2 regions of the Streptomyces sp. NPDC127084 genome follow, and region 1 is predicted to be linked to the other one. Evidence: riboswitches for the same ligand, from Rfam matches in the RefSeq annotation. Region 1 holds a riboswitch; the other holds the start of a gene.
What was found. A riboswitch is a leader RNA that binds a small molecule or an ion and turns the genes downstream of it on or off. The one in region 1 is predicted to bind thiamine pyrophosphate.

Region 1 (12,680 bases):
CGAAGATATTGGCCGACGTGATGTCGCCCTTGCTCCGCATGATCTCGATCCCGCGCCGCAGCCGGTCGATGGCCTCGACCTCGACCTGCCGGTCGGCCTGGAACATCTCGGTGACGGTCTGCCCGATCCGTACGTGGAAGAGCCGCTGGTAGTTCGGCAGGCCGTCCAGGAACAGGATCCGGTCGGTGAGCACCTCCGCGTGCTTCATCTCGTCGAACGACTCGGCCCGGGTGTACTTGGCGAGCTTTGTCCAGCCGAAGTTCTCCTGCATCTTCGCGTGCAGGAAGTACTGGTTGATCGCGGTCAATTCGGCGGTCAGCTGCTCATTGAGGAACTCGATGACCTCAGGGTCGCCCTGCATCGCAGAGGCTCCTTCCGCGCGTGTGACTGGGGCAGGATGGGCGCATCCTCGCACCGTGATCCATGGCCGTCCAGTAAGTGCACGCTTAGTAGGAGTTGCCCGAATCGGCCCAGACCTGGTCATGACCACCCCTCCCGGTCTGTCACCATGGATGACATGGGTCAGCCGGAGAGCCGGGAGATACGCGAGTCCGAACAGTCCGGACTACCTCCGGGGCAGCGATTGCAGCGTGGCTGGCCCGTCACCCACTACGGGCCCGTCCCCAAGTTCAAGTCGGACCGCTGGGAGTTCCGGGTGTTCGGCGCCACGGTGGACGGCGAGAAGCGCTGCTGGAACCACGAGGACTTCTCGGCCCTGCCGTTCGCGACGATCGTGGCCGATCTGCACTGCGTGACGAAGTTCAGCATGCTGGGGGCCGAATGGGGTGGCGTACCCGCCCGGACGATCGTCGAGCTCGCCCCGCCCGCTCCGTCCGTCACCCATGTCATGGTCTGGGCCGAGTACGGCTACAGCGCCAATCTGCGGCTCGCCGACTTCCTTGCCGACCGTACGATCTTCGCCACCCACAAGGACGGTGAGCTGCTCACAGCCGAGCACGGCTTCCCACTGCGACTCGTCGTACCGCATCTGTACGCCTGGAAGGGCCCGAAGTGGGTGCGGGGCGTGGAGTACATGACCGCCGACCGCCGCGGCTTCTGGGAGGAGCGGGGCTATCACAACCTCGGCGATCCCTGGCGGGAGCAGCGCTACTCCTACCAGGAGGAGCCGGGGGACGGTCCCGAGCTCTGACGAGGTGCCGACCGGAGGAGCCCGGTCAGGGCAGGCGCAGGCCCTTCAGCCGCGCCACATCCGCCGCGTAGGCGTCCTGCGGACCCGGGGTCTCGATGACCAGCGGCACCCCGTCGGCGGCCGGATGCGCCATCAGCTCCCGGAACGCCTCGTCGCCGATATGACCAGCGCCGATGTTCGCGTGCCGGTCCCGGTGCGAGCCCCCCGGCTCCTTGGAGTCATTGGCGTGGATCAGCCTCAGCCGTCCCTCGCCCACCGTGTCCACCAGCAGATCCAGGGTCTCCTTGACCCCGCCCGGCGCGCCCAGGTCGTGCCCGGCGGCGAAGACATGGCAGGTGTCCAGGCAGACGCCCAGCTTCGGATGGGCGTCCAGCGCCGAGAAGTACGGCCCGAGGTCCTCGACGGCGGAGCAGAGCGAGAATCCCTGACCGGCGGTGGACTCCAGCAGCAGCGGGGGATCGTCGTCGTGTGTCAGCTCGTCCAGCAGCGGCAGGACCAGCTCGCGGACCTGCCGCAGGGCCACCTCGCGCGGACGGCCCCCGGTGGCCGAACCGGTGTGCACCACCACGCCCAGCGCGCCGATCTCCCGGCCGCGGCGCAGTGAGTGCCTCATCGACTCCACCGACTTCTCGGCGGTCGCCGGAGTGTGCGAACCGAAGTTGATCAGATACGGCGCGTGGACGAACACCGGTATGCCCTCGTCCGCGCACTCGGCGCGGAAGCGTTCGTCCTGCGAGGGGTTCCCGGGCGGTGTGGCCCAGCCGCGCGGATTGGCCACGAAGACCTGGACGGCCTCGGCGCCGATCTCGCGCGCGTAAGCCAAGCCGGTCCTGGCCAGACCGCCGGCCACGGGTACATGGGCGCCGACGGGATTGTGCATGGTCGCTCGGACACCTTTCGCGGATTCTCTGGTTCCTATGGTTTCTCTGATTCTCGGATTCTCAGAGGCCCTTGGTCTTGATGGTGATGGTGCTGCCCTCTGGCGCCTGCCCGCCCCCGGCCACGGACTGGCTCTCGACCTCTGTGCCCAGGAACGGGAAGCTCCGCTCGACCTTCACCTTGAATCCGGCCCTTTCGAGCTCGCTGGTCGCCGAGTCGACATCGTCGCCGGTGACGTCCGGCACCTCGAGCATGCGCGGGCCCTTGGAGACGGTGAGCGTGACGGTGTCTCCCGCGGCCAGCCGGCCGCCCTCCGCCGGGGACTGCACGGCGACCGTACCGGCCTCCTCGGGGGAGTGGACCCGCTGGGGAGCGATTCTGACCTTCAGCCCCGCCTTCTCCAGCGCGGCCGTGGCGTCGTCCACGGTTTCGCCGACGACCCCCGGGGCGTCGATCGGCGCGCCCTTGCTGACGACCAGCGCGACCGCGGAGTCCGGGCGCACACCGGTGCCGGTCACCGGATCCGAGCCGGTGACCGTGCCCTGCGCGGCGTCCTCGTCGAACTCCCTGGTGACCACGCCCGGAGCCAGACCGGCCTTGCGCAGGGCACTGCGCGCGTCGGCGAGACTCAACCCCTCCAGCTTGGGGATCTCGACGATCTCGGGACCCCGTGAGATCACCAGCGTCACCGAACCGTTCTGCCGGATGCGCTTGCCCTGCTCGGGGTCGACGGCCATGACGGTGCCGCGCTCGTAGACCTCGCTGTAGTCCTTCCTGGACGGCTCGACGTCGAGTCCGGCGTCGGTGAGGCGCTTCCTCGCCTCCGCCTCGGTCTTGCCGAGCACGGAGGGCACCCGGGTGAACTGCCCGGAGTTGACGTACCAGACCCCGGTGCCGACGCCGAGCAGCAGTAGCACGGCCACGACCGCAGCGAGCACTCCCTGTCGGGGGCGCCGCGGACGCGACGGCGCGAAGCCCTCCGGGGCATCGGCCGGCAGCACCAGGCGGCTGGTGTGCTCGACGGCCCCGTGGTGTTCGTTCCCGTGCTCCGCCGCGCCGGGCCGCGCCGGAACCTGTCCTGACGGCACCGCGCGCGGGATCACGCTCGTCCGGTCGTCCGCGCCGTCGTGCCGCGTGGTCCTGGACTGCGGCGGTACGGCGTCGAGCTGAGCGTCGCTGAGGGCGGCGCGCGCCTCCCGGGTGCGGGCAAGCAGCGCCACCGCGTCGGCTGGGCGTGCCTGGGGGTCGCGGCCGGTGGCGGCGGCCACCAGCTCGTCCAGTTCGGCGGGCAGCCCCGGTACGGCGGCGGACGGGGCGGGCACGTCCTCGTTCAGATGCTGGTAGAGGACCTGGGCCGGGGAGTCCCCGGTGTGCGGTTTGGCACCGGTCAGCATCTCGTAGAGCACCACCCCGCAGGCGTACACATCCGCCTGGGTCCCGGCGGTACCCGACTCGATCTGCTCCGGTGCGAGATACGACACGGTCCCGAGCACCGAGCCTGTGGTGTTCGTCACCGAGCCCACGGCCCTGACCAGACCGAAATCGGCGACTTTGACCCGGCCGTCGTCGCCTATGAGTACGTTCTCCGGCTTCATGTCGCGGTGCACGAACCCGGCCCGGTGCGCCGCCCCGAGGGCCGCGAGCACCGGCTCCAGGATGTCCAGCGCGGCCCGCGGCTGGAGCGCGCCCCGCTCCCGAAGCACATCACGCAGATTGCACCCGGGCACGTACTCCATCGCCAGATAGACGTACGCGCCCTGCGCGCCCTGGTCGAACACCCCCACCACATTGGGGTGGGACAGCCGGGCCACGGACTTCGCCTCACGGATGAAGCGCTCCACGAAGGACGCGTCCGCGGCGAGCTCCGGGTGCATCACCTTGAGGGCGAGCACCCGGTCGAGCCGGATGTCCACGGCCCGGTAGACCGTGGCCATCCCACCGACGGCGATACGCGCGTCGACGCGGTAGCGGCCGTCGAGCAGCTGCCCGACAAGGGGGTCCTGAAGGGTCGTATCCACGCAGGCGAGTCTACGAGCCGTACGGGGGAGCGTTCTCCCCCAGGACCGCCCCCGGCACCGTACTGCAGCGCGGCTGTGACGCACCGGGAGTGGAAGCCTGCCCGCTGGGTAGCAGCGGGCCCGGTCCAGGCCGATCCCGCCAGCCGCGAGACCCGCCACGGCCTTTCCCGGCCACCTCCGGGGTGCGGGTGGACCCTCCCGGGTGCGAACCGGGTTCCGGGCGTATCGAGCGTGAGTCCAGGGCGCTCCCTCCCGGCCTTCAGCCGGCGCCCCGCGCCCTGTGGGCGCTCGGCCACCCGGGGGGATACCCCGCCGTGCCGTGACGCCCCGGATCCGGGCCTGACACCCCCCGGACCCGGGGCTGGGTCCGGGGGGCTCGTCGCAGTCGTCCGGACACAGGACCCGGGCCGGCGCGCCTTCCCAGCCGGCTCAGAAGGCCGGGCGTTCCGGGTCCAGCGCCGCGAGCCCTTCGACCGGGGAGGACGCCTGGGCGAAGTGGCGGCGCGGAATCCTGCCCGCGCGGTGCGCCAGGCGGCCCGCCTCGACCGCGTGGCGCATCGCCGCGGCCATCAGCACGGGCTCCTGCGCCCGGGTGACGGCGGAGGCGAGCATCACAGCCGAGCAGCCCAGCTCCATCGCCAGCGCGGCGTCCGACGCAGTGCCCGCCCCGGCGTCCAGGATCACCGGGACACCGGCCCGCTCGGTGATGAGCTGGAAATTGTGCGGGTTGCGGATGCCGAGCCCGGAGCCGATCGGGGAGCCCAGTGGCATGATCGCCGCACAGCCGACATCCTCCAGCTTCCGGGCGAGCACCGGATCGTCGTTGGTGTACGGCAGCACGAGGAACCCGTCGTCCACCAGCACCTCAGCGGCGTCCAGCAACTCCACCGGATCCGGCAGCAGGGTGCGCTCGTCGGCGACCACCTCCAGCTTGATCCAGTGCGTGCCCAGCGCCTCCCGCGCCAGCCGTGCCGTGAGCACCGCCTCGCCGGCCGTGAAGCAGCCCGCGGTGTTCGGCAGCACCCGGATGCCCAGCCGGTCCAGCACTGACAGGACGGAGCCCCGCACCGTCGGGTCCAGCCGGCGCATCGCCACGGTCGTCAGCTCCGTACCGCTGGCGACCAGCGCCCGCTCCAGCATGTCGAGACTCGGGGCCCCGCCCGTACCCATGATCAGCCGGGACGAGAACTCCACCCCGCCCAGAGTGAAACGGTCATCCGCCATGGACCCGGTCACCCGCCCTGCACCGCGGTGAGGATCTCCACCCGGTCGCCTTCACCGAGTGCCGTCACTTGCCATTCGCCGCGCGGGACGACCTCCTCGTTCACGGCGGCGGCGACCCCGGAGGGCGCAGTGGTCAGCGTCGCCACCAGCGCGTCAAGGGTCGTACCGGCCGCGATCACCCGGGGCTCCCCGTTGACGGAGACGGTCGGCTTCACGGGTGTGCCCGTCGTGCTCGTGCGGTTCATACGGACGCCTCCTGGCGCGCGGGGGAGAAGCGTTGGGGGGTGAAGGGGCGGGCCTCTTCCGGCAGTTCCCCGGTGACCAGGGCGTCGGCCAGCGCGTCACCGGTCACCGGGGTGAGCAGCACGCCGTTGCGGTAGTGCCCGGTGGCGAGCAGCAGTCCGGGCAGTTCGGTGGGCCCGAGCAGCGGCGCGTTGTCGGGTGAGCCGGGGCGCAGCCCCGCGCGGGTCTCGGTGAGCGGTAGCTCGGTGATGCCCGGCACCAGCTCATGGGCGTCGCGCAGCAGCTCGTACACCCCGCCGGCCGTGACCGTGGTGTCCCAGCCGAGTTCCTCGCTGGTCGCGCCCACGACCAGCTCGCCGTTCGCGCGGGGCACGAGATACACCTGGCTGCCCCGCACCACGGCCCGTACGGTCCGCGACAGGAACGGGGCGCGCGGGGCCGGCACCGTAAGCCGCAGCACCTGCCCCTTCACCGGGCGCACCGGCGGCAGGATCTCGTCGGGCACACCGGCCAGCCGGCCGCTGTGACTGCCCGCGGCCAGCACCACCTGGTCCGCGTCCACCTCATGCGCGTCGGCGGGGCCTTCGCCGGCCGGCGCGCCGGGTGAGCCGAGCAGCGCACCGGTGGCACGGTCGCCTTTGACCTTGAGCCTGACCGCGAACGCGCGGTGGAAGACCACACCCGCCCGCTCGCAGGCCACCAGCAGCGCACTCGCCAGCCGCCGCGGGTCGATCTGATGGTCGCCGTCCACCCGCAGCCCGCCCCTGACCCCGGGGGCGAGCATCGGTTCGAGGCGGCGGCAGTCCCGCCCGGTGAGCCACACCGACTCAAGACCGCAACGGCGCTGAAGCCCGTGCAGCTCCCGCAGATGGGCCCGGTCGTCCGCGTCCAGCGCGACCGCGAGGGTGCCGCAGGCGCGGTAGCCGGTGTCCTGCCCGCTCGCCTCCTCCAGTTCGGCCGCGAAGTCCGGATAGCGCCGGGCGGAGGCGAGATTGAGGCCGAGGAGCGTCTCCTCGCCGTAGTGCAGTTCGGTGACGGCGGCGAGCATCCCGGCGGCGACCCGCGCGGCCCCGCCGCCCGGGTCGGGGTCGGCGAGCACCGTGCGCAGTCCGCGCTGCGCCGCCCGCCAGGCCGTGACCAGGCCGATGATTCCGCCCCCGATGACCAGGACGTCAGCGGACGTCCGCGGATGCACGGGCATCCGGACCCTCCCTTCGCCGGCATGACCCGGATCAGGTTCGTACGGTCGGAGGCCGCCTCAGCCTCCCTCTCAGCCCGGTGCGGCCGGGCTCCCGCGAGTAGCAGTACGGTGGTCAGCCTAACTCCGGCCGGCAACGCGCAGTAAGGGAGCCCGCACTATGGCCCGCTCGCTCGACGGACTCGTACTCGCCCCCGTCGCGGACCAGGCGCCGGGCCAGGTGGGCACCCGGACCCGGTTCGCCTATCACGAGCGGGACGGCCGGATCTGGGCCGACTACGCGGGCGGCGACGTGGTGCGAGGGCATCTCGTCGGCACTCGCGACGGCGACCGGCTGGACTTCCGCTACGTCCAGCTGAAGGAGGACGGAACGACGTCTTCCGGGCACTGCGTCTCCACGGTGGTCCAACTCCCGGACGGGCGGGTGCGGCTGGAGGAGGCGTGGGAGTGGGAGTCCCAGGAGGGCCGCGGTACGAGTGTCGTCGAAGAGCTCTCCGCGCCGAGCCCGGCCGGGCTCGCGGCGGCCGGGGTGCCGGGGTGCCGGTCGGCCCATTCTTCCTGACGGGTCGTCAGAAGACTAGGCTGGTCCGGTGAACGAGCACACCACACACCGCCGGGTCGTCATCGCCGGGGCCGGCATGGCCGGGGTCCAGACCGCGGTCGCCCTGCGCGAACAGGGCTTCACCGGCAGCCTCACCCTGATCGGCGCCGAGCCGCACCAGCCCTACGACCGGCCTCCCCTCTCCAAGGCCGTGTTGCTCGGGAACGCGGAGGGATCCGCGCTCGACGTCGACTTCGAGGGGCTCGGTGTCGGACTCCACCTCGGCCGCGAGGTCAGCGGACTGCGGCCGGACGCCCATGAGCTCGACACCGAGGCGGGCCCCGTGCCGTACGACACCCTGGTGATCGCCACCGGCGCCGAACCTCTCACCCTGCCGGGCGCCGAAGGCGTCAAGGGCGTCCACCTGCTGCGCACGCTGGACGACGCGCGGCGGCTGCGCCCGGTGCTGGAGCACAAGCACGACATCGTCGTCGTCGGAGCCGGCTGGATCGGGGCGGAGTTCGCCACCGCCGCCCGCCAGGCCGGTTGCGCGGTCACCGTGGTGGAGGCGGCCGACCGGCCTCTCGCGGGCGCCCTCCCGGCCGAGGTGACCGCACCGATGGCCGAGTGGTACGCGGAGAGCGGTGCCTCCCTCATCACCGGGGCACGGGTCGCCGCGGTCGAGCCCGGGGCGGTCGTCCTCGCCGAGAGCGCCGGGGCCGGTGCCGAAACCGGCGGTGGGACCGACGCCGTGGGCGCGGGAGGCAGGCGGCTGACTGCCGGGGCGGTGGTCGTGGGCATCGGTGCGCGTCCGGCGACCCGCTGGCTCGCCGGCTCGGGCGTCGCCCTCGGGGCCGACGGCTCGGTCACCGCAGACGAACGACTTCGCACCTCGCTCCCCGATGTGTACGCGGTAGGCGACTGCGCCTCCTTCCCCTCACGGCGCTACGGCAGGCGGCTCCTCGTCCACCACTGGGACAACGCCCTCCAGGGCCCGCGTACGGTCGCCGCCAACGTGCTGCGCGACATGCGGGGCGAGCCGCCGCTCAGCTACGACCCTGTGCCGTACTTCTGGTCCGAGCAGTTCGGGCGCTTCGTGCAGTACGCGGGCCACCACGAGGGCGCCGGAACACTCGTTTGGCGGGGTGACCCGGCATCGGGTTCCGGTTGGTCCGTGCTCTGGCTGAGATCGGAGGACAGCGGCCGGCACGGCGTGCTGGCCGCCGTGCTGGCGGTCGGCAGGCCGCGCGACGTGACCCAGGGCCGCCGACTCATCGAGGCGGGCGCACGGCTCGACCCCGCCCGTGCGGCGGACCCCGGGGTCCCCCTGAAGGCGGCAGTCGCATAGGGCCCGGCTACCGACTGTCAGTGCGGGATGGCAGGCTTGTCCTGTGACCGAGATTGACGCAAAGATCGATGCCCTCGTCCCCGCCTGGCTCCACCTGCCGGACATCGCGGAAATGCTCGACGTCGAGGTGACGCGTGTGCGCCAGCTCGTCAAGGAGGGCCAGCTGATCGCCGTGCGCCGCGGTGAGAACCGGACACTTCAGGTGCCGGCCGCCTTCATCAACGGCGACAAGGTGGTCAAGGGCCTCACCGGCACCTTGACGCTTCTGAGGGACGACGGCTTCACCGACGAAGAGATGCTGGAGTGGCTCTTCACTCCTGACCCCACCCTGCCGGGCACCCCCGCCGAGGCGCTCGCAGAGAATCGCGGCACGGAGGTGAAGCGCCGGGCCCAGGCGCTCGCCGTCTGACCTCCTGATCCAGCGGATACATCTCAGCGGCATCGGTGTACGGACCGGCCGCCGGGCAGACACGCGCCCGGCGGATCCGGCTCCGTACACCGCCTGCGGTCTCCCATCCGCCGATGCCATCCGCCGTCCGCCATGCCGAACCTGCCAACCAGCCACGGGGGAACAGCCCATGTCCACCGCTCGCGCGCGTCTTTCCGACGCCCGGCTCTATCTCTGCACCGACGCCCGCAGGCGCCAGGGGGACCTCCCCCAGTTCCTGGACGCCGTGCTGTCCTCCGGGGTGGACATCGTGCAGCTGCGGGACAAGGGCATGGAAGCCGGTGAGGAGCTTGACCACCTCGCCGTCTTCGCCGACGCCTGCCGCCGCCACGGCAAGCTGCTCGCGGTCAACGACCGGGCCGACGTCGCCCATGCCATCGGTTCCGACGTGCTGCACCTGGGCCAGGGTGACCTGCCGGTCCCGGCGGCCCGGGGCATCCTCGGGGGCGATGTGCTCATCGGGCGTTCCACCCATTCCCCGGAGGAGGCCGCCGCGGCGGCCGTGCAGCCGGGCGTCGACTACTACTGCACAGGGCCCTGCTGGCCCACCCCCACCAAGCCGGGCCGCCCGGCGCCCGGGCTCGACCTGGTGCGTTACACGGCCACGCTCCCGCAGGACCGCCCCTGGTTCGCGATCGGGGGTATCGACGCGGGCAACCTGGAGCAGGTGCTCGAGGCCGGGGCCCGCCGCGTCGTGGTCGTCCGGGCGGTCACCGAGGCCGACGACCCGGGAGCGGCGGCGGCAGATCTCAGCATGCGGATACGTGGATACGGGAATCAGACGGCTCTAGGCCGAATGTGAAGGTTCCCTGTCCGATAGCTGGACAACGGTTGGGCACCTCGGTGGCCCCGGCTAACCTGCGAATATGGCCCTTGGCACAGCTTCGACCAGGACTGATCGCGCCCATACCGTGCGCGAACTGCTGGCGACCGGCAAGACCTCGTACTCCTTTGAGTTCTGGGCGCCCAAGACGGAAAAAGGCGAGCGCAACCTCTGGAACGCGCTGCGCAGGGTCGAAGCGGTGCGCCCGAGCTTTGTCTCGGTGACCTACGGCGCCGGGGGCTCGACCCGGTCCGGCACGGTCAAGGCCACCCAGGAGATCGCTGCCGACAGCACTCTGACCCCGGTCGCCCACCTCACTGCCGTGGGCCACTCCGTCGCCGAACTGCGCAATATGATCGGCCAGTTCGCCGATGCGGGCATCCGCAACATGCTCGCCCTGCGAGGTGACCCGCCCGGTGACCCCATGGGCGAGTGGATCAAGCACGCGGACGGCCTGGACTACGCCGCCGACCTGGTCCGGCTGATCAAGGACGCCGGCGACTTCTGCGTCGGGGTCGCCGCCTTTCCCGAGATGCATCCGCGATCCACGGACTGGGACACGGACGTCAGGCACTTCGTGGACAAGTGCCGGGCGGGCGCCGACTATGCGATCACCCAGATGTTCTTCGATCCCGACGACTATTTCCGGTTGTGTGACCGAGTCGCCGCGGCCGGCTGCTCGACCCCGATCATTCCCGAGATCATGCCTGTGACCAGCGTGAAGCAGATCGAGCGGTTCAGTCAGCTGAGCAATGCGACCTTCCCTTCCGCCCTGGAGGAGAGGATGCGCGCGGTCGCCGACGATCCCGCCGCTGTACGCTCCATTGGCATCGAGTTCGCGACGGAGTTCTGCGCACGACTGCTGTCCCAGGGTGTCCCCGGGCTGCATTTCATTACGCTGAACAACTCCACGGCGACACTCGAGATCTACGAGAATCTCGGACTGCACGAGCAACTGCACGAGCAGTCGTAACCGGCCACACCCGCCACCACCCCGCGGCGGCGGCCGATGAGGAGGGGCGGGCATGGGCTGGACGGCGCTCTACATCGCGTTCGGCATTGTCGCGCTTTGGCTGCTGGGCGAGGTGCTGCTCCAGTACAAGGCACGGCTGCGCTGGCGCCTGCTCGCGTTCGGCGGGTTCCTCGGCGTCGTCCTGGGCGTGCTGCTGCCGAACGTGATCGTCATCGGGCTCGGCGCGGCGTGCTTCGCGGTCGGCCAGACCTACGTCACCCTGTCCTTCCGGCGCGGGTTCTCCACCGGCTGGGCCATAGGGGGCAGTCCTGGCTCAAGCCGCCGCCGCAAGGCATCCGGTCCCGCCGCGGGCCCCGCGGCCGAACGCGAGCCCACCCTGGAGGTCTCGGACCTCTCGTACGAGGCGGGTTCCGGGGAGTCATACGAAGCGTATGACCCGAGCGCGGGCGTGGAGCCGGTGTACGAGCCGATGCCGCTCCCGGATGACACGAGCCAGTACGGCGTCTACGCGGGCTACGGCGACTACAGCTCCCCGTACGAGCAGCCGACCGCCGCGCAGGCACAGGACGCGTACGACTACGGCGCGGGTCAGCAGCAGTACGCCGCGTACTCCGACCCGTACGTGGGAACCACGGGTTACGCGTCGTACCCCGATCCCTATGCCGCACAGCAGTACGCAGACCCGTACGCGACACAGCAGGGCTACCAGGAGACCCCGCCCGGCGGGGTCTGGGTGCCCCAGCAGCGCGATGGCGCCGAAGCACCGCAGCAGTCGTACGGCTACGGCTACGGTTATCCGAACACGGAGCCCGACCACGACGGCTACGAGAACGGCCGGCCGCACCGCTACTGAGCGTCGCGCGGCGGGGCGTGCGCGGTTCGAGAGTTCGGCACACCCGCGAAACCCGCCCACCGCGCGGTGCGAGGCCACACGGCGCCGAGGCACGCGTGAGTGCCGACCCGAGACCGCGAGGCAGGCCTCACTGCGAGCCGCGGAAGTCCTCACCCTCCACGATCAGGCCCGCCACCAGCGCGCCCGACATGCCCGCGTGGGCCAGTCCGCCGCCGGGGTGGGACCAGCCGCCCGCGAGGTGGAGGCCGGCCAGGCGGGTGCTGTTCGATGGACGGAGGTAGGCGCCCCCCTCGCCTGCCAGCGCGGGCGGGCGGACCCGGCCCGTCTCCGCCGGGGTGAGGACCTCGCGCCAGAGCAGCCGCTCTCCTATGTCCGGGATCACCTGCTCCGCTGCGGTGAGGAGCGTGTCCGCCCAGCGCTCCCGCACCGCCTTGTCAGACCAGTGGACCGGATCGCCGGAGACCGTCGCGGTCAGCGTGACCGCCTCATGGTCCTGGTCCGGACGCGTCGTCGGGTCGTCCGGGCGCAGCACGGTGACCGTCGGCAGCTCGGCCGGTCCACCGCCGAAGACCGCCGCGGCCTCGGCCGCCGTATCGGGCGAGTGCACCACGGTCCGGTGCGCGGCTCCCGTGGCCCGGGCCCCGCGCAGCGCCAGCAACACCGTGAACCTGCCAGGATCCGGGTCTGTCGCGCCCGGCCGTACATCGCCGTCCCGCCACAACTCCCGCCCGGCGAGCCCGCCGCGCCCGGCAGCCGCCACCACCTCGTCCGCCTCGACGGTGGAGCCGCCGGCCAACTCCAGGCCGACCGCCCTGCCGTCCCGTTCGAGCACTCCGGTCACCTCGCTGCCGAAGGTGAACTCCACTCCGCGCTCCAGACAGCGCTCGTACACCGCCCGTGCGAGGGCCCGCATTCCGCCCTGGACGTACCAGGCGCCGAACGTGTGCTCCATGTACGGGAGCAGGGCGGCACTGGCGGGGAC
Region 2 (16,968 bases), on a different contig from region 1:
CGCACTGTCGAAGCCGGCCGAAAGCGAGTAGTTCCGCACCGGCGCCACCCACTGGGAGCCGTCCGGCTGCTCCGACTGGTCCAGCCGTACCGCTCCCGCGCACTGGCCGGCGGCGGCGCTGCGGTTCGCCTTGTCCTGGAGCAGCCACTGAGCCGCCTGGAGTTTGGTCTCGATCTTCTTCTTGATCTCGGCCAGCCGGGCGGCCTGCGCATCCAGTACCGCCAGCGCCTCCTGCGCCCTCTGCTCGGCCTCGGCGCTGCGGCGCTCGGCCTGCCTCGCGTCGTCCAGCAGCCGGTTCACGGTCAGCTCCATGCGCCAGGCCAGCTGCCAGCCGCGGATCATCTCCTCGGGATCGTCGGCCAGCAGCAGCTTCGCCGTGACCGCGAGGGACCCGCCGCTGCGGTACTGGGCGCGGGCAACACCGCCGATCCTGTCGTGCAGCCGCCCGAGTTCACCGCGCGCCTGCCACAGCCGCTCCTCAAGCTCCTCGGTGTGGGCCCGTTCGGCATCGGCTTCGCGTCTGCCCTGCTCGTACGACGCGGCCGCCTCTGACGCCTCTTCATACAGCCTTGCCACCTGGGCGCTGACGGTGGGCCCGTCGCTGGCGGCGGCCGGCAGCGCGGGCAGGAGGAGCACCAGGCAGGCCAGCACCACCAGGCCCTGCACCAGGCCGTGTTCCAGCAGCCGGCAGCGGTCTCCGTGGTGATGACCCATTCACGGATCGTCACACCACATTTGTCTGCTGTGTGGCATTTAGTTGGTGTCGTAGCGCCAATCGGCCCAATCAGCGGTGCGGCAGGGCAAGCAGCTCAGCAGCGTGTTCCCGCTCCAGCATGCGCCGCAGCGGGCCTTCCACAGCGGCCAGTTCGGCGTACGGACCGCGCTGTACGGTCCGGCCGCCGTCCAGCACCAGGACCTCGTCCACGGCATCGAGACCATGCAACCGGTGGGTGATCAGCACAGTGGTGCGTCCCTGTGTCGCCGCCAGCAGATCCGCCGTGAGGGCGTCCGCCGTGGCGAGGTCCAGATGCTCGGCCGGCTCGTCGAGCAGCAGTACGGGGAAGTCGGCGAGCAGCGCACGGGCGAGGGCCAGGCGCTGGCGCTGACCACCCGAGAGCCGGGCACCGTGCTCGCCCACCAGGGTGTCCAGGCCGTCCGGCAGGCTCTCGACCCACTCCGACAGCCGTGCTCCGGCGAGTGCGGTGCGCAGTTCGGTCTCGGACGCGTCGGTACGGGCGAGCCGGAGGTTCTCCCGGATGGAGCTGTCGAAGATATGGGCGTCCTGTGCGCAGAGCCCGACGAGACGACGGATCGTGTCGCCGTCCAGCGCGGTCGCATCCCTGCCGGCGAGGGTGTACGTCCCCTCCCTCACTTCGAGGAAGCGCAGCAGCACTTGGGCGAGGGTGGTCTTGCCCGATCCGGACGCGCCGACGACGGCGATCCGCTTGCCCTCGGTGAGGCTCAGCTCGAATCCGTTGAGAGCGTCACGCTCCTGTCCCGGGTACCGCGCCGAGAGCCCGCGCAGCCGGAGCGGAAAGGCCGAGCCGGGCGCAGGTGCCGGATCCACCGGCTCCTGGACGGGCACCGGGGCGTCGAGCACCTCGAAGACCCGCTCCGCACTGCGCACCACCCGCTGCCGGTAGCGGACGGCGAGCGGCAGTCCGCTGACCGCTTCGAAGGCGGCAAGCGGGGTCAGTACGACCACGGCCAGCTCCACGCCCTCGATTCGGCCCGCGATTACGGCCGACACACCCACGTACGCCGCAAGCACGACGGTCAGCCCGCAGGTCAGGGCGGACAGCGCGCCCCCGAGCGCGGACGCCGACGCGGTGCGCGCCTCCATCCGGGCGAGCCGCGCATCGGCCTCGCGCACCGCGCCCACCCTGCTGCCGAGCGCTCCGGCCACGGTCAGCTCGGCTGTGCCCCGGAGCAGTTCCACGATCCGGGTGGCGAGCACACCGCGCGCCGGAGCCACAGCGCGTTCGGCCCGCCGCGCCCACGCCGCGCCGGCCATCGGCACGGCGATTCCGGCGACCAGCAGCCCCACGGCCAGTACGGCGCCGGCCTCGGGCAGCAGCCAGGCCGTGAATCCGGCGGACAGGGCACCGACGATGACGGCCGCTCCCACGGGCAGCAGCCAGCGCAGCCAGTAGTCCTGGAGCGCGTCCACATCGGCCACGAGCCGGGACAGCACATCGCCGCGCCGGGTGTCGCGCAGTCCTGCGGGGGTGATGCGCTCCAGCCGCCGGTAGACGCCGACCCGCAGCTCGGCGAGCATCGACAGCACGGCGTCATGGGAGACCAGCCGCTCGGCGTAGCGGAACACGGCACGGCCGATCCCGAAGGCACGCGTGGCCGTCACCGCCACCATCAGATAGAGCACGGGCGGCTGTTCGGAGGCCCGGGAGATCAGCCAGCCGGACACCGCCATCAGGCCCACCGCGGACCCTAGCGCCAGACTTCCCAGCAGCAGCGCCAGTACGAGCCGCCTGCGCGACACGCCGGCCATCGCACGCACCCGGCGCAGCACCCCGCCTGGAGAGCCCACCGCGGACAGCGCGTCCACGGATGACACCGGCGCGGCAGCAACCGGCGCGGCTCCGGCCGGCGCGGCAGCAACCGGCGCGGCTCCGGCCTGGCCGGTTTCCAGACCCACCTCCGGGCCGTACGCCCCACGCACCGCCCGCGCGCCGCTGCCGGCAGCGGCGCCCGTACCGCCTCCCCCCACCACCGCACCCGGGCGCAGCTCCACCACCCGGTCCGCCACGGCCAGCAGGGCGGGCCGGTGCACGACCAGCAGCACTGTGCGTCCCTCGGCCAACCGCCTTACCGCGGCCACGACGCCCGCCTCGGTCTCGCCGTCCAGCGCGGCGGTCGGCTCGTCCAACAGCAGCAGTGGCCGGTCGGCCAGAAACGCGCGGGCGAGCGCGAGCCGCTGCCGCTGCCCCGCGGACAGGCCCGAGCCGTCCTCCCCCAGCACGGTCTCCACTCCGTCCGGCAGCCCGGCCACGAAGTCCTGGGCCCCGGCGTCCCGCAGCGCCGCCGCGAGTTGCCCGTCGCTGGCGTCCGGGCGGGCAAGCCGTATGTTCTCGGCGATCGTTCCGGCGAAGAGATACGGCCGTTGCGGCACCCAGGCGATGCGTTCACGCCATGCGTCGAGGTCTACGCCGGACAGGTCCACCGCCGCGGAATCGGCCGCCCCGATCCGTACCGCGCCCTCGTCCGGGCGGACGAAGCCCAGCACCGCGTCCAGCAGGGTCGACTTGCCCACCCCGCTCGGCCCGACCAACGCGACGGTCTCACCGTCCCGTACGGTCAGCGAGGCACCCTCCAGCGCGGGCGCCGGGCGCCCCTTGTGCCGTACGGTCACCGAGTCCAGCTCCAGCCGGATCCCGCCAGGACCCGGCACCACGCCCGTACCCGCCGCGGGCACCGGGGTCTCCAGTACCTCGAAGATCTCCTCAGCGGCCGACAGCCCCTCTGCCACCGCGTGGTACTGCGCCCCGACCTGCCGGATCGGCAGATAGGCCTCAGGGGCGAGGATCAGCACCACCAGACCGGTGTACAGGTCGAGTTCGCCGTGCACGAGGCGCATACCGATACCCACGGCCACCAGCGCCACCGACAGCGTCGACAGCAACTCCAGCGCGAACGACGACAGAAACGCGATGCGCAGCGTCCGCAGCGTCGCCCGCCGGTACTCGCCGGTGATCGTGCGGATCGAATCGGCCTGCGCCTTCGCCCGCCCGAACACCTTCAGCGTCGGGAGCCCCGCGACCACGTCCAGGAAGTGCCCGGACAACCGGGACAGCAGCGCCCACTGACGCTTCATCCGTGCTTCGGTGGCCCAGCCGATCAACACCATGAAGACCGGGATCAGCGGCAACGTCCCTACGATGATCGCCGCCGACACCCAGTCGTCGGTGACGATCCGGGCCAGCACCGCCACAGGCACGACCACCGCGAGCCCCAGTTGAGGCAGGTAACGCGCGAAGTAGTCATCGAGCGCGTCGACACCACGCGTCGCCAGAGCCACCAGCGAGCCCGTGCGCTGCCGGCTCAGCCACCCCGGGCCCAGCCGTGCCGCCCGCTCCAGCAGCCGCATCCGCAGTTCGCTCTTGACCGCGGCGCTCGCCCGGTGGGCCGCGAGCTCCGTCAACCAGCTCACCAGCGCCCGCCCGATGGCGACGGCGGCCAGCAGGGACAACGGCAGCCCCAGCGCGGCGGCATCCAGCCCCTGCTGGAACGCCCCCACGACCACCTCGGCGATCAGCATCGCCTGGGCGACGACCAGCGCCGCTCCGATCGCGCCCAGCACCACCACCGCCACCATGAAACGGCGGGTGGAACGTGCGTACCGGAGCAGGCGCGGGTCGATGGGTTTCACGTGAAACATCCCTCGCTTGAGGTCGGTACGGTCTCGGCGGGGTCACCGCTGGCCGGTGCCGACCGGTACGGTCTCGGCCCGGTCGGCGGATTCAGTGCGGGTCGGCGATGTGCTGTGTACCGATCCGCTTGCGGAACACCCAGTAGGTCCAGCCCTGGTAGATCATCACCAGCGGGGTGGCGATCACCGCGCACCACGTCATGATCTTCAGCGTGTAGGGGCTGGACGATGCGTTGGTCACCGTCAGACTCCATGCCTCGTTGAGCGAGGACGGCATCACGTTCGGGAAGAGCGTCAGGAACAGCATCGCCACCGTGGCCGCGATGGTGACTCCGGACAGTCCGAACGACCAGCCCTCACGGCCCGTCCGGATCGCCCCGACCGCCCCGAGCAGCGCGACCACCGCCACGAGCAGCGCGGCCAGGCTGGCGCCGTCGCCCTTGTCCGCCTGGGTCCAGCTCAGGAAGCCGACCGCGAGCACCGCTGTGGCCAGTCCGAGCTTCAGCGCGAGACCTCGTGCCCTTCCCCGGATGTCCCCCACGGTCTTGAGCGCAGCGAACACCGCTCCGTGGAAGGTGAACAGGGAGAGCGTGACCAGACCGCCGAGCAGCGCGTACGGGTTGAGCAGATCGCCGAGGGTGCCGACGTACTCCATCTCCGCGTCGATCTTGACCCCGCGCACGATGTTGCCGAAGGCCACGCCCCACAGCACGGCGGGAACCAGGGAGGTCCAGAAGATGGCGTGCTCCCAGTTGCGCTGCCAGCGCTCCTCCGCCCGCTTCACCCGGTACTCGAAGGCGACACCGCGCACGATCAGTGACACCAGGATGACCAGCAGCGGCAGATAGAAGCCCGAGAAGAGGGTGGCGTACCAGTCGGGGAAGGCGGCGAAGGTGGCACCGCCGGCCGCCAGCAGCCACACCTCGTTTCCGTCCCAGACGGGACCGATCGTGTTGATGAGGACGCGCTTCTCGGCCCGGCCGCGGGCAAGCAGCTTCGTCAGGATGCCGACCCCGAAGTCAAAGCCCTCAAGGAAGAAGTAGCCCGTCCACAGGACGGCGATGACGACGAACCAGACGTCGTGGAGTTCCATGTGTCAGCTCCCAGTCCCAGACTCAGTCGCGGGTTCAGTACGAGAAGGCCATCGGCCGGTCGGGGTCGCGGTCATGGCCGCCGATCCTGGTGGGCGGGTTGAGGTCCGACTCGGTGAGTTCGGGGGGCCCGGCCTTGACGTACTTCACCAGCAGCCGGACCTCGATCACCGCGAGGACCGCGTACAGCGCGGTGAAGACGATCATCGAGGTGAGCACCTCGGCCTGGGAGACACCGGGGGAGACCGCGTCGCGGGTGCGCAGCACGCCGTAGACCACCCAGGGCTGGCGGCCCATCTCGGTGAAGATCCAGCCCCACGAGTTGGCGATCAGCGGGAAACCGAGGGTCCAGACCGCCGCGAGCCAGTAGAGCCGGCTGAGCTTCGCACCGAGCGGCTTCCTGAAGAGCACCAGATGCGGCACCTCGTCCTCGCCCACCCGTAGCGCTGCCGGCAGCAGGAACCTCTTTCGGGTCAGCCAGAGCCCGATGAGGCCCAGGGTGAGCGAGGTCATGCCGAAGCCGATCATCCAGCGGAAGCCCCAGTAGGTGACGGGGATGTTGGGCCGGTAGTCGCCGGGCCCGTACTTCTCCTGCTCCGCCTTGTTGGTGTCGTTGATCCCCGGCACGTAGGAGGTGAAGTCGTCGTTGGCGAGGAAGGACAGCAGGCCGGGTATCTCGATGGCGACCTTGTTGTGGCCCTCGTCCACATCGCCGTACGCGAAGAGGGAGAACGGCGCCGGCTGCTCCCCGTCCCAGAGTGCCTCGGCCGCGGCCATCTTCATCGGCTGCTGCTTGAACATCACTTTGCCGAGGAGGTCACCACTGAGCGCGGTGAGCAGGCCCGCGATGACGACGGTGACCAGTCCCAGCCGCAGCGAGGTCTTCATCACCGGAATGTGCTTCTTGCGCCTGAGGTGGAAGGCGGCGATGCCGACCATGAACGCGCCACCGGTCAGGAAGGCAGCGGTCAGGGTGTGGAAGGCCTGGGTGAGCGCGGTGTTCTGGGTGAGGACCAGCCAGAAGTCGGTGAGCTCCGCCCGCCCGTTCGCCTTGTTGATCCGGTAGCCGACGGGGTGCTGCATCCAGGAGTTGGCGGCCAGGATGAAGTACGCCGAGAGGATGGTGCCGATCGACACCATCCATATGCAGGCGAGATGGATCTTCTTGGGCAGCTTGTCCCAGCCGAAGATCCAGAGTCCGATGAAGGTCGACTCGAAGAAGAAGGCGATCAGGGCTTCGAAGGCGAGCGGGGCGCCGAACACATCACCGACGAAGCGGGAGTAGTCGGACCAGTTCATACCGAACTGGAACTCCTGCACGATACCGGTGACCACACCCATCGCGATGTTGATCAGGAAGAGCTTGCCCCAGAACTTGGTCGCCTTGAGGTACTTCTCCTTCTGCGTCCGCACCCAGGCGGTCTGGAGGCCTGCCGTCAGGGCGGCCAGCGAGATCGTCAGCGGTACGAAGAGGAAGTGATAGACGGTGGTGATGCCGAACTGCCAGCGCGCCAGGGTCTCCGGCGCCAAGGCCAGGACTGGGTCCACGTCGTCCTCCTTGCGGGCGAGCTTGTGAACGCGTTCACATTCACAAGCATTATGCCCCACCTCAAAACCGCACTGGTGGGCGGGCCCCCCTCCCTGTGAGTGATCAGCAACCCGGCTCGGCCCGGGGGCCGCGAGGCCCCGGGAAGCCCGGCGACCGCGAAAGCCCGCGCTGAATACCGAAAGCCCTGGTGAGCGGCGGCTCACCAGGGCTCGGAAGGCGCCGATCGCGGCAACCCGCATCGGCCACGGCTGGGCTACATCTCCGTACGGAAGGCCTCCGCCGTGTGCAGGAACACATCGTTGGCCTCGCACTCGCCGATGGTGACGCGTACGCCCTCCCCAGGGAACGGCCGCACGATGACCCCGGCCCGCTCGCACGCCGCCGCGAAGTCGACCGTACGCTCGCCGAGCCGCAGCCAGACGAAGTTCGCCTGGGTCGGCGGCACGGTCCAGCCCTGCTTCACCAGCCCTTCGTACACACGGTTGCGCTCGCCCACCAACGAACCGACCCGCCCCAGCAGTTCGTCCTCGGCCCGCAGCGACGCGACCGCCGCGTCCTGCGCGAGCTGGCTCACCCCGAAGGGCACCGCCGTCTTGCGCAGGGCAGCCGCCACCGGCTCGTGCGCGACGGCGAATCCGACCCGCAGCCCGGCCAGTCCGTACGCCTTGGAGAAGGTACGCAGGACGGCGACGTTGGGGCGGCTCCGGTAGAGCTCGAGCCCGTCGGGCACATCCGTGTCCCTGATGAACTCGCGGTACGCCTCGTCCAGCACCACCAGCACATCGGACGGCACCCGGTCCAGGAACCGCTCCAGCTCCTCGCGGTGCACCACCGTGCCGGTGGGGTTGTTCGGGTTGCAGACGAAGATCAGCCGCGTGCGGTCGGTCACCGCGTCCGCCATCGCGTCCAGATCGTGCACATCACCCGCGGTGAGCGGAACCTGCACCGGTGTGGCACCGCTGATCCGGGTGATGATCGGATAGGCCTCGAAGGACCGCCACGCGTACATGACCTCGTCACCCGGGCCCGCGGTGGCCTGGATCAGCTGCTGGGCGACGCCGACCGAGCCGGTGCCGGTCGCCAGATGCGACAGCGGCACGCCGAAGCGATCCGAGAGCTCGTTCATCAGCCCGGTGCAGGCCATGTCCGGGTAGCGGTTGAAGGCCGACGCCGCGGCGACCGCCGACTCCATCACCCCGGGCAGGGGCGGATACGGGTTCTCGTTGGAGGACAGCTTGAAGGCGGTGGGCCCGTCGGCGCCGGCGGCGGCGGGCTTTCCCGGCTTGTAGGTGGGGATGCCGTCCAGCTCGGCGCGCAGCTTGGGGCTTGTCTCGCTCACCGCAGGTCCTCCTCGACCGTCGTACACGCGTTTCAGGCATTGAGGCACTCACGCACTCACTCGCCAATACTGCTCACCATATGAGGATTCCCAGCCGCTGTGCACGGGGGTGGGGGAGCGCCTTTCCGACACCGCGCGCCGGTGGCTCACTCCGTGGCGCGCATCACCCGTAGTAGTGAGTTGAGACCTCTTCGAGACATAGCCCCATCGACAGGCACCTCCCCCACCCAACCCATAAGACCATCCCGAAGGCACTCAACAGCCTTTGTTTCAAAGGCCTTTATGCCCATACCTCCATGCAGAATCGTGTCTGTCAACGGCTGCATATGCGACCGGACCAACCGCTCGCCATCGCCCTACTATCGGCTCGCCATGACAGCAGCAGGGAAGCACCAGGTAAGCCGGACAGAGACAGCGCGCCGGGGCCGTCGGCAGGGCAGGGCGGGCATCCGGGATGTGGCCGCCGCGGCCGGTGTCTCCATCACGACGGTCTCCGACGCGCTCAACGGCAAGGGCAGACTCCCGGACGCCACACGCCGCCACGTACGCGAGGTCGCCGACCGGCTGGGCTACCGCCCGTCGGCCGCCGCCCGGACCCTCCGTACCGGCAAGTCGGGCCTCATCGGTCTGACGGTGACCACCTACGGGGATGAACCTTTCACCTTCACCGAGTTCGCCTACTTCGCCGAGATGGCGAGGGCCGCGACCTCCGCGGCGCTCGCCCGCGGCTACGCGCTCGTCATCCTCCCGGCCACCTCCCGCCACGACGTCTGGTCCAACGTCGCACTCGACGGCACCGTCGTGATCGACCCCTCCGACCACGACCCGGTCGTCACCGAACTGGTCCGCCAAGGCCTGCCCGTGGTCTCCGACGGCCGCCCGGCGGGCACCCTGCCCGTGACCGCCTGGGTCGACAACGACCACGAAGCGGCCGTACTCGATCTGCTGGACCACCTCGCGGCGGCCGGTGCGCGCCGGATCGGACTGCTCACCGGCACCAGCACGGACACGTACACCCGTCTGTCCACCACCGCGTACCTCGACTGGTGCGAGCGGGTCGGCCAGGACCCGGTCTACGAGTCCTATCCGGCGCACGACCCCTGCGCTGGCGCCGTCGCCGCCGACCGGCTGCTCGCCCGCCCCGACCGCCCCGACGCCGTGTACGGGCTCTTCGACCCCAACGGCACGGATCTGCTGGCCGCCGCCCGCCGCTACGGTCTGCGCGTACCCGACGATCTGCTGCTGGTGTGCTGCAGCGAGTCGACGGTGTACGCCAACACCGAGCCCCCCATCACCACCCTCTCGCTCAAGCCCCGGCGTATCGGCACCGCCGTCGTGCAACTCCTCATCGACGCCATCGAGGGCGTCGACGGCGGGGGACCGGTCGAGCAGGTGATACCGACGGAGCTGATCGTCCGCACCTCCTCACAGCGCCGCTCACCCAGGACCACCGTCAGCCCGCCGCGTTCGCCCTCCCAGGACTGAGAGCTCCCAAATCAGGGTGAAACGGTCCCTGAATCCGGGGTGTACCCGGATTCAGCACCCCTGGTGCATCACACAACACGGGCCGCATTCCTATGATGGGCGCACGACACCGGGGAGCTCCCCGACCAGGACGGTCCGACGGTGTACGGCGGTGCGACGGTGGTGGAGGGGTCGATGACGCAGGGGGCCGGTCAGGGACCCGTGGTGCGGACGGATACGGTGCGCGACTTCCGGGTGCCCCCGTACGCCCAGGTCCCGGTGCAGTCGCAGGTCCCGCTGCCCGACGGGATGCCCGGCCGGCCGGAGCAGGCGGCGCCCCAACCGACGGTGCCCGCACACTCCGAGCAGCCGCCCGCCGACACCGAGCGGCTGCCCGCGGAAGCCATGAGCGCGCCCGCGGTACCCAGCGATCCCCGTACCGCCCCTGCCCCTGCGCCTGTCCCCCAGCCTCCCGTCCATCCGGGCGATGCCCACCCCGACGACGAGCTGCCGGAGGGCTACACCCCTACCGAGCGCGACCTTCCGGTCATCAGCCGCCGCGGGGACACCGTGCAGGTGGTACTCGCTGAGGCCGAGGCACCGCAGCAGGCGCCCGACGGCCTCGGCCCCCTGTATGTCGTCGGCGATGTGCACGGCTACCTGGACGAGCTCGTCGCCGCGCTCACAGAGCAGGGCCTGATCGACGCCGACGGCCACTGGTCTGCCGGCAGCACCAGGCTGTGGTTCCTCGGCGACTTCACCGACCGCGGTCCCGACGGGATCGGCGTCATCGACCTTGTCATGCGGCTCTCCGCGGAGGCCGCGGCGGCCGGCGGCTACTGCAAGGCCCTGATGGGCAACCACGAACTGCTGCTGATCGGCGCCAAGCGCTTCAGCGACACCCCCGTCAACTCCGGCGCCGGAACCGCGACCTTCCAGGCCGCCTGGCTCCTCAACGGGGGCCAGAAGAGCGACATGGACCGGCTCCAGGACGTCCATCTCCAGTGGATGTCCCGGCTGGACGCGGTGGCCGAGGAAGACGGCCATCTGCTGCTGCACTCCGACACGACCGCCTACCTGGAGTACGGCTCCACCATCGAGGACGTCAACGACACCGTCCACGAGATCCTCACCCGCAACGACGCGGACGAGTGCTGGGACCTGTTCCGCAAGTTCACCAAGCGCTTCTCCTTCCGTGACGACGAGGACGGACCGAACGCGGTGCGCGAGCTGCTCGACGCGTACGGCGGCACGCGCGTCGTGCACGGCCACAGTCCCATCCCCTATCTGCTCGGGCAGGTCGGGACCGAGGACGCCGCCGACGGTGAAGAGAGTTCAGGACCGGTCGTCGACGGCCCGCACGTGTACGCGGACGGACTTGCGATCGCGATGGACGGCGGAGTGACCATGGCCGGGAAACTGCTGGTGGTCGAGCTTCCCCTCGCCGACTGAGTGGCAGCCGCGGCGATACGGCATCAGCGATTTCCGGAAACCCCCTGTCACCCCGTGCCGTGACCGCTCTACCATCGGCTTATCCGTAGCAGGCTCTCCTCCGTTTCCGCCCAACCGCCCACCCAAGCGGGCGATACGGCCCTACGGAGCATCGGGGGATGCAGATGAAAAGCGCTCCGCACCTGCTGTCCGAGGATCGCGCCGCGTACGAGCGAATCCTCGATGATGTGCTGCGCCAGGCACCCGATCGCCCGGATCTGGCCTCGGTCGGTGAACGGCTCAACGCCGAACAACTGCGCACCATGGCCCTCGGCGCCACCGCGTTGATAACCAGCGCGGCCGCCGCCGAGTACGAGCACTTCGTCAAGGTCCGCGAAGAGCTGCGCTCTTCCAGCGCGTCGTCACCCACCCAGGGCAGCGGGTCCGACCCCGCTTCGTCCGACCTGGCGGAAACCGGCTCAGGCGCGGGCCTCGGCGCGGTGCTCACCGTACTGGCCCCCGTACTGGCCGGCACCGCCGCGGTGATCCTGCTCTTCGTGGGCTATGTGCTGAAGGCCCTCAAACCTGAGCCGTCCTTCGCCAGAACCCTGCTGGCAGCAGGCTGGTTCTTCGGGGCGCTCACAGCGGTGAGCCTGCTCGCGGCGGTGATAGGGCTGCTGATCACCGCACTGCGCAACAGCGCGACGGAGGTCCCCGCCGACGGGACAAGCGGCGAGGTCCCGGAGGAGGTGGCGGAAGTCGCCCGGGCCCGCGAAGCCTGGCGCCACGCCCTGCTGGAACGGGGGATCATCCCGTTCCTCCGCTCCGCCCTGGCCGACCCCAGCGCGGGCTCTGCCTCGTCCACCACACCCCGCCCGCTGAACCGCATCCCGAAGGTCGGCTACAGCGGCCCCGACTTCACCAGCCCCAGCGAGGGTTCATCAGGCTCATCCCGCCCGGCGTTCACCAGCCCGGACTTCACCAGCCCGGACTTCGGGCCCCCGGAACACCAGCCCGACTAGGCCGTGTCTGACGAATAGCGCCGTCCGCCCGGAGGGCGGGGCCCGCGGCGTCTGGTGCATGGGGCCTCCCCGGCCCGCAGGAGCCCGAGGGGGTGGGGCCTCCCCAGGCCCGCAAGGGCCGAGGGGACGCGATCGCAAGGCGGTGGGGTCCCCCCGCCGCAGGCAGGGGGACGTCATCCTCGTACCGGGCATCCTTGGATGACGCCGCTGACGTCGACAACGCAGCGTGGAGGCACCTCCTGGGGCCCCCGCAACAGCAGGGGGAGAAGCCAGGGGGAGTGCGTACCAGGCGTCGCGAGCCAGGCGGAGTTCCCAAGCACGGCCTTGCGCTGCGGCCGCGGGCCGCCCAGCGCTCTTGACCTCGGATGACCGGCGACTCCCCCCGGTAGTCGCCGGTCGGTCCCGTGGTGCCGCGGCTCAGTCCGCCAGCGGCAGGTAGACCCGGTTCCCGCTCGCCGCGAACTCCTTGGACTTCTCCAGCATCCCGGCCTCGATCTCCTCCGAGGTGGCGTCCGCATCGCCGCCGAACTGCTCTGTGATGCTTCTGCTGATCTTCATCGAGCAGAACTTCGGCCCGCACATCGAGCAGAAGTGCGCGGTCTTCGCCGGTTCCGCGGGAAGTGTCTCGTCGTGGAACTCCCGGGCCGTGTCCGGGTCCAGGGCCAGGTTGAACTGGTCCTCCCAGCGGAACTCGAAGCGGGCGTCCGAGAGTGCGTCGTCCCATTCCTGGGCGCCCGGGTGGCCCTTGGCGAGGTCGGCGGCGTGGGCGGCGATCTTGTAGGTGATGACGCCGGTCTTGACGTCGTCCCGGTTCGGCAGGCCCAGGTGCTCCTTGGGGGTGACGTAGCAGAGCATCGCCGTGCCCCACCAGGCGATCATCGCGGCGCCGATGCCGGAGGTGATGTGGTCGTAGGCGGGTGCCACATCCGTCGTCAGGGGGCCGAGGGTGTAGAACGGCGCCTCCTCGCAGATCTCCTGCTGGAGGTCGATGTTCTCCTTGATCTTGTGCATCGGGACGTGTCCCGGGCCCTCGATCATGGTCTGCACGTTGTGCCGCTTGGCGATCCGGTTGAGCTCGCCCAGCGTCCTCAGCTCGGCGAACTGCGCCTCGTCGTTGGCGTCTGCGATCGAGCCGGGCCGCAGGCCGTCGCCGAGCGAGTACGTCACGTCGTACGCGGCGAGGATCTCGCAGAGCTCCTCGAAGTTCTCGTACAGGAACGACTCCTTGTGGTGCGCGAGGCACCAGGCCGCCATGATCGAGCCGCCGCGCGAGACGATTCCGGTCTTGCGGCGCGCGGTCAGCGGCACGTACCGCAGCAGCACTCCGGCATGGACCGTCATGTAGTCGACGCCCTGCTCGGCCTGCTCGATGACGGTGTCCTTGTAGATCTCCCAGGTCAGCTCCTCGGCCCTGCCGTCGACCTTCTCCAGGGCCTGATAGAGCGGCACGGTGCCGATCGGCACGGGGGAGTTGCGCAGCACCCACTCGCGGGTGGTGTGGATGTTGCGGCCGGTGGAGAGGTCCATGACCGTGTCCGCGCCCCAGCGGGTCGCCCAGGTCATCTTCTCCACCTCCTCCTCGATGGATGAGGTCACGGCGGAGTTGCCGATGTTGGCGTTGACCTTCACCAGGAACCGCTTGCCGATGATCATCGGCTCGATCTCGGGGTGGTTGACGTTCGCCGGGAGGACGGCGCGCCCGGCGGCGATCTCCTCGCGTACGACCTCGGGGGAGACGTTCTCCCGGATGGCCACGTACTCCATCTCCGGGGTGATCTCGCCGCGGCGGGCGTACGCGAGCTGGGTCACCGCCTGTCCGCCACGACCACGGCGGGGCTGGCGCGGGCGGCCGGGGAAGACCGCGTCGAGGTTGCGCAGTCCGCCACGCGGCGAGGTGTGCTTGATCCCGTCGTCCTCCGGGCGCACGGGGCGGCCGGCGTACTCCTCGGTGTCCCCGCGGGCGATGATCCAGTTCTCGCGCAGCGGCGGCAGCCCGCGGCGGACGTCGGTCTCGGTGCGGGGGTCGGTATACGGTCCGGACGTGTCGTACAGGGTCACGTCCTTGCCATTGGTGAGGTGAACCTGACGGACCGGCACGCGGATGTCGGGGCGGGAGCCCTCGATGTATCCCTTGTGCCAGCCGATGGACCTCCCGCCCTCGTTCTCGCCCTCGTTCGGGCCGGAGGCGGGCATGCGTGTGTCCTGAACGGTCATCGTGACCTACTCCCTACGCCGGCATTACCCGGTAACAGGTTCGGCGGTCGGCGCAGCTGATCTCAGCGCCCTCTCAGCCCGGTGCTCCGAGCTCCCGCGTGTGCAAAGGTGTCACCACGCTAGCGCCCCGTCTGGCGTGCTGAACAGTGGGCCCCCTCCGGGGTTGGGATGATCGGGCGGTGACTTCCTCGCCGCAGTCCCACGGACCCGACCACGAACCGGATGGCGCCCACGGCCCCGCGCACGCTCCTGAGCCCGGTCACGCGCACAGCCACGGGCACGGCCCGCCCGCGCCCGTATCCCGTCATCTGCGGCGGATCATCGCCGCGGTGGTGATCCCCTTCGCCGCCGCCGTCGCGGTGGGTCTGGTGGTGCTGTGGCCCGGTGGCGCGCCGGACCATGAACGCACCGGTGTCGGCTTCGACCGGCAGACCGAGCAGGGACGGGTGGTACGGGTCGAACGGGTCGACTGCGCCGACGTTAACGCCGGACAGGTGCCGCCGACCGGGGAGACCACCACGCCCGAGGGACCTGCGGAGGACCCGCAGCAGGGTGTGTGCGGAAAGGCCACCGTCGAGGTCACCACAGGCAAGGACAAGGGGCGTACGTTCATCGAGATCGTGCAGCCCGACTCCTCGCGGCAACTGCGTGCGGGCCAGGGAGTGGTGGTGGCGTACGCCCCCGACGCACCGCGCGAGCTCCAGTACTCGGTCACCGATGTGGACCGGGAACTGCCGATGGCGCTGCTCGCCGGGCTCTTCGCGCTCGCCGTGGTCCTGGTGGGGCGGATGCGCGGGGTGATGGCGCTGATCGCACTGGCCGTGAGCTTCGCGGTGCTCACCCTTTTCATCCTCCCCGCGATCCTGCAGGGCTCGAATCCTCTTGCGGTGGCGGTGGTCGGGGCGAGCGCGATCATGCTGATCGCGCTCTACATGTGCCATGGGATCTCCGCCCGTACCTCGGTCGCGGTGCTGGGCACCCTGATCTCGCTGCTGCTGATCGGGCTGCTGGGCTCGCTGTTCATCGGCTGGGCGGTGCTGGGCGGGAACACTGACGACAACACCGGTCTGATCCACGGTCTCTACCCGGAGATCGACATGTCCGGTCTGCTGCTCGCGGGCGTGCTCATCGGCTCGCTGGGTGTACTGGACGATGTGACGGTGACCCAGACCTCGGCGGTGTGGGAGTTGCACCAGGCTGATCCCACCATGGGTCCGCGCAGGCTGTACCAGTCCGCCATCAGGATCGGCCGGGACCATATCGCCTCGGTGGTCAACACTCTGGTACTCGCTTACGCGGGCGCGTCGTTGCCCTTGCTGCTGCTGTTCTCCATCGCGCAGTCCAGCGTGGGCACGGTCGCCACCAGCGAGCTGGTGGCCGAGGAGATCGTGCGGACGCTGGTGGGATCGATCGGCCTCGTCGCGTCGGTCCCGCTGACCACCGCGCTGGCCGCCCTGGTGGTCTCCGCGGACCGACCGGGCACCACCGCCGGTACGGCAGCACGGGCACGCGGCGGCAAGGGCCGTCGGCGCCGTACATGACCACGGGCACGTAGGGCGGAGCGCACCCGCCGCTCCCTCGTCGGGCTCCGACCCGCGAGTCCCCATGGGATCCTCAACCGGCGTTCTCCTCAGCGAGGATGCGCCCGAGCGTCTCCTCCAGATGCTCCTCGAAGTCGCCGAGTGTGCGCTCCTGACCGAGCGGTACGAGCTTGTCCGTACGGTCGAGGAACGCGGCCAGGGGAGCGGCGCCCACCCGGAACAGCGCCCGCTCACCCCCGACCTGGAGCCGGATGGCGACCTCGGAGCCCGCCTCGGAGTCGGTCGGCGCGATGCGCACATCGCCGTCACCGCTGGGCGCGCCGATGCCTTCCAGGAGCAGCTCACGAGCGAAGGCCCAGGTCACGGGGGCATCGCCGGGCAAATGGAAGGTCATCCGAACCGCATACGGATCCTCTGTGTCATATCGGAGTTCCACCGGGATCCGGAAGGACAGCTCCTCGGAGACCAAGAAGCTCATCAGGACCTCGGCCCGAACGGACTCGCGCATCAGTACCCCGCAGTAGATGAAAACGGCCAAGGAATGCTTTGCCTTGGCCCTCTTGCCCGACATGGTGCTGCACATGCCCGGAGATCACAAGGAGTGATTTTTCAGATACTGACAGAGAGCGCCCGCTGGGTGGGATGCCCCGCGCATATTCCGTTTGTGCCCGCTGAGGCTTGGCCGCGGGGAAGGCCAAGGAAGGCGTGGTGACGGGCCGCGTGCCCGTCCGCCAGGACCCTCCCCCTGCCGCATGGGCTCATGCCCACCTTCCCCCGAGCGGGCTAACACGCGTACGTACTACCACTCGCTGTGCGAGGAGTTGGCAGACGATCCCTTGAACTTCCGTACGAGGTAAACGAGCCCACCGACCAGCGCCGCGAACAGCAGCACCTTGAAGAGCAGGCCTATGACGAAACCGATCACCGTCG

Region 2: another riboswitch for thiamine pyrophosphate. It lies ahead of thiC (phosphomethylpyrimidine synthase ThiC); the one in region 1 lies ahead of thiO (glycine oxidase ThiO).

The regions. Positions count from the first base shown of each region.
Region 1 covers NZ_JBHXFA010000088.1:1,039-13,718, reverse strand. Annotated here, with positions in the region: gene bfr (bacterioferritin) at 1-361, opposite strand, end outside; gene ACFWI9_RS20650 (sulfite oxidase-like oxidoreductase) at 518-1,150, shown strand; gene ACFWI9_RS20645 (deoxyribonuclease IV) at 1,176-2,030, opposite strand; gene pknB (Stk1 family PASTA domain-containing Ser/Thr kinase) at 2,092-4,047, opposite strand; gene ACFWI9_RS20635 (thiazole synthase) at 4,477-5,271, opposite strand; gene thiS (sulfur carrier protein ThiS) at 5,280-5,516, opposite strand; gene thiO (glycine oxidase ThiO) at 5,513-6,715, opposite strand; TPP riboswitch at 6,707-6,820, opposite strand; gene ACFWI9_RS20620 (hypothetical protein) at 6,873-7,274, shown strand; gene ACFWI9_RS20615 (NAD(P)/FAD-dependent oxidoreductase) at 7,351-8,601, shown strand; gene ACFWI9_RS20610 (Rv2175c family DNA-binding protein) at 8,645-9,010, shown strand; gene thiE (thiamine phosphate synthase) at 9,180-9,851, shown strand; gene metF (methylenetetrahydrofolate reductase [NAD(P)H]) at 9,916-10,845, shown strand; gene ACFWI9_RS20595 (hypothetical protein) at 10,898-11,698, shown strand; gene ACFWI9_RS20590 (phytoene desaturase family protein) at 11,826-12,680, opposite strand, start outside.
Region 2 covers NZ_JBHXFA010000021.1:11,971-28,938, reverse strand. Annotated here, with positions in the region: gene ACFWI9_RS07805 (peptidoglycan DD-metalloendopeptidase family protein) at 1-714, opposite strand, end outside; gene cydD (thiol reductant ABC exporter subunit CydD) at 785-4,396, opposite strand; gene cydB (cytochrome d ubiquinol oxidase subunit II) at 4,479-5,480, opposite strand; gene ACFWI9_RS07790 (cytochrome ubiquinol oxidase subunit I) at 5,515-7,026, opposite strand; gene hisC (histidinol-phosphate transaminase) at 7,281-8,366, opposite strand; gene ACFWI9_RS07780 (LacI family DNA-binding transcriptional regulator) at 8,739-9,851, shown strand; gene ACFWI9_RS07775 (metallophosphoesterase) at 10,011-11,282, shown strand; gene ACFWI9_RS07770 (hypothetical protein) at 11,441-12,283, shown strand; gene thiC (phosphomethylpyrimidine synthase ThiC) at 12,701-14,497, opposite strand; TPP riboswitch at 14,491-14,605, opposite strand; gene ACFWI9_RS07760 (YibE/F family protein) at 14,677-16,038, shown strand; gene ACFWI9_RS07755 (SsgA family sporulation/cell division regulator) at 16,112-16,546, opposite strand; gene ACFWI9_RS07750 (DUF5326 family protein) at 16,838-16,968, opposite strand, start outside.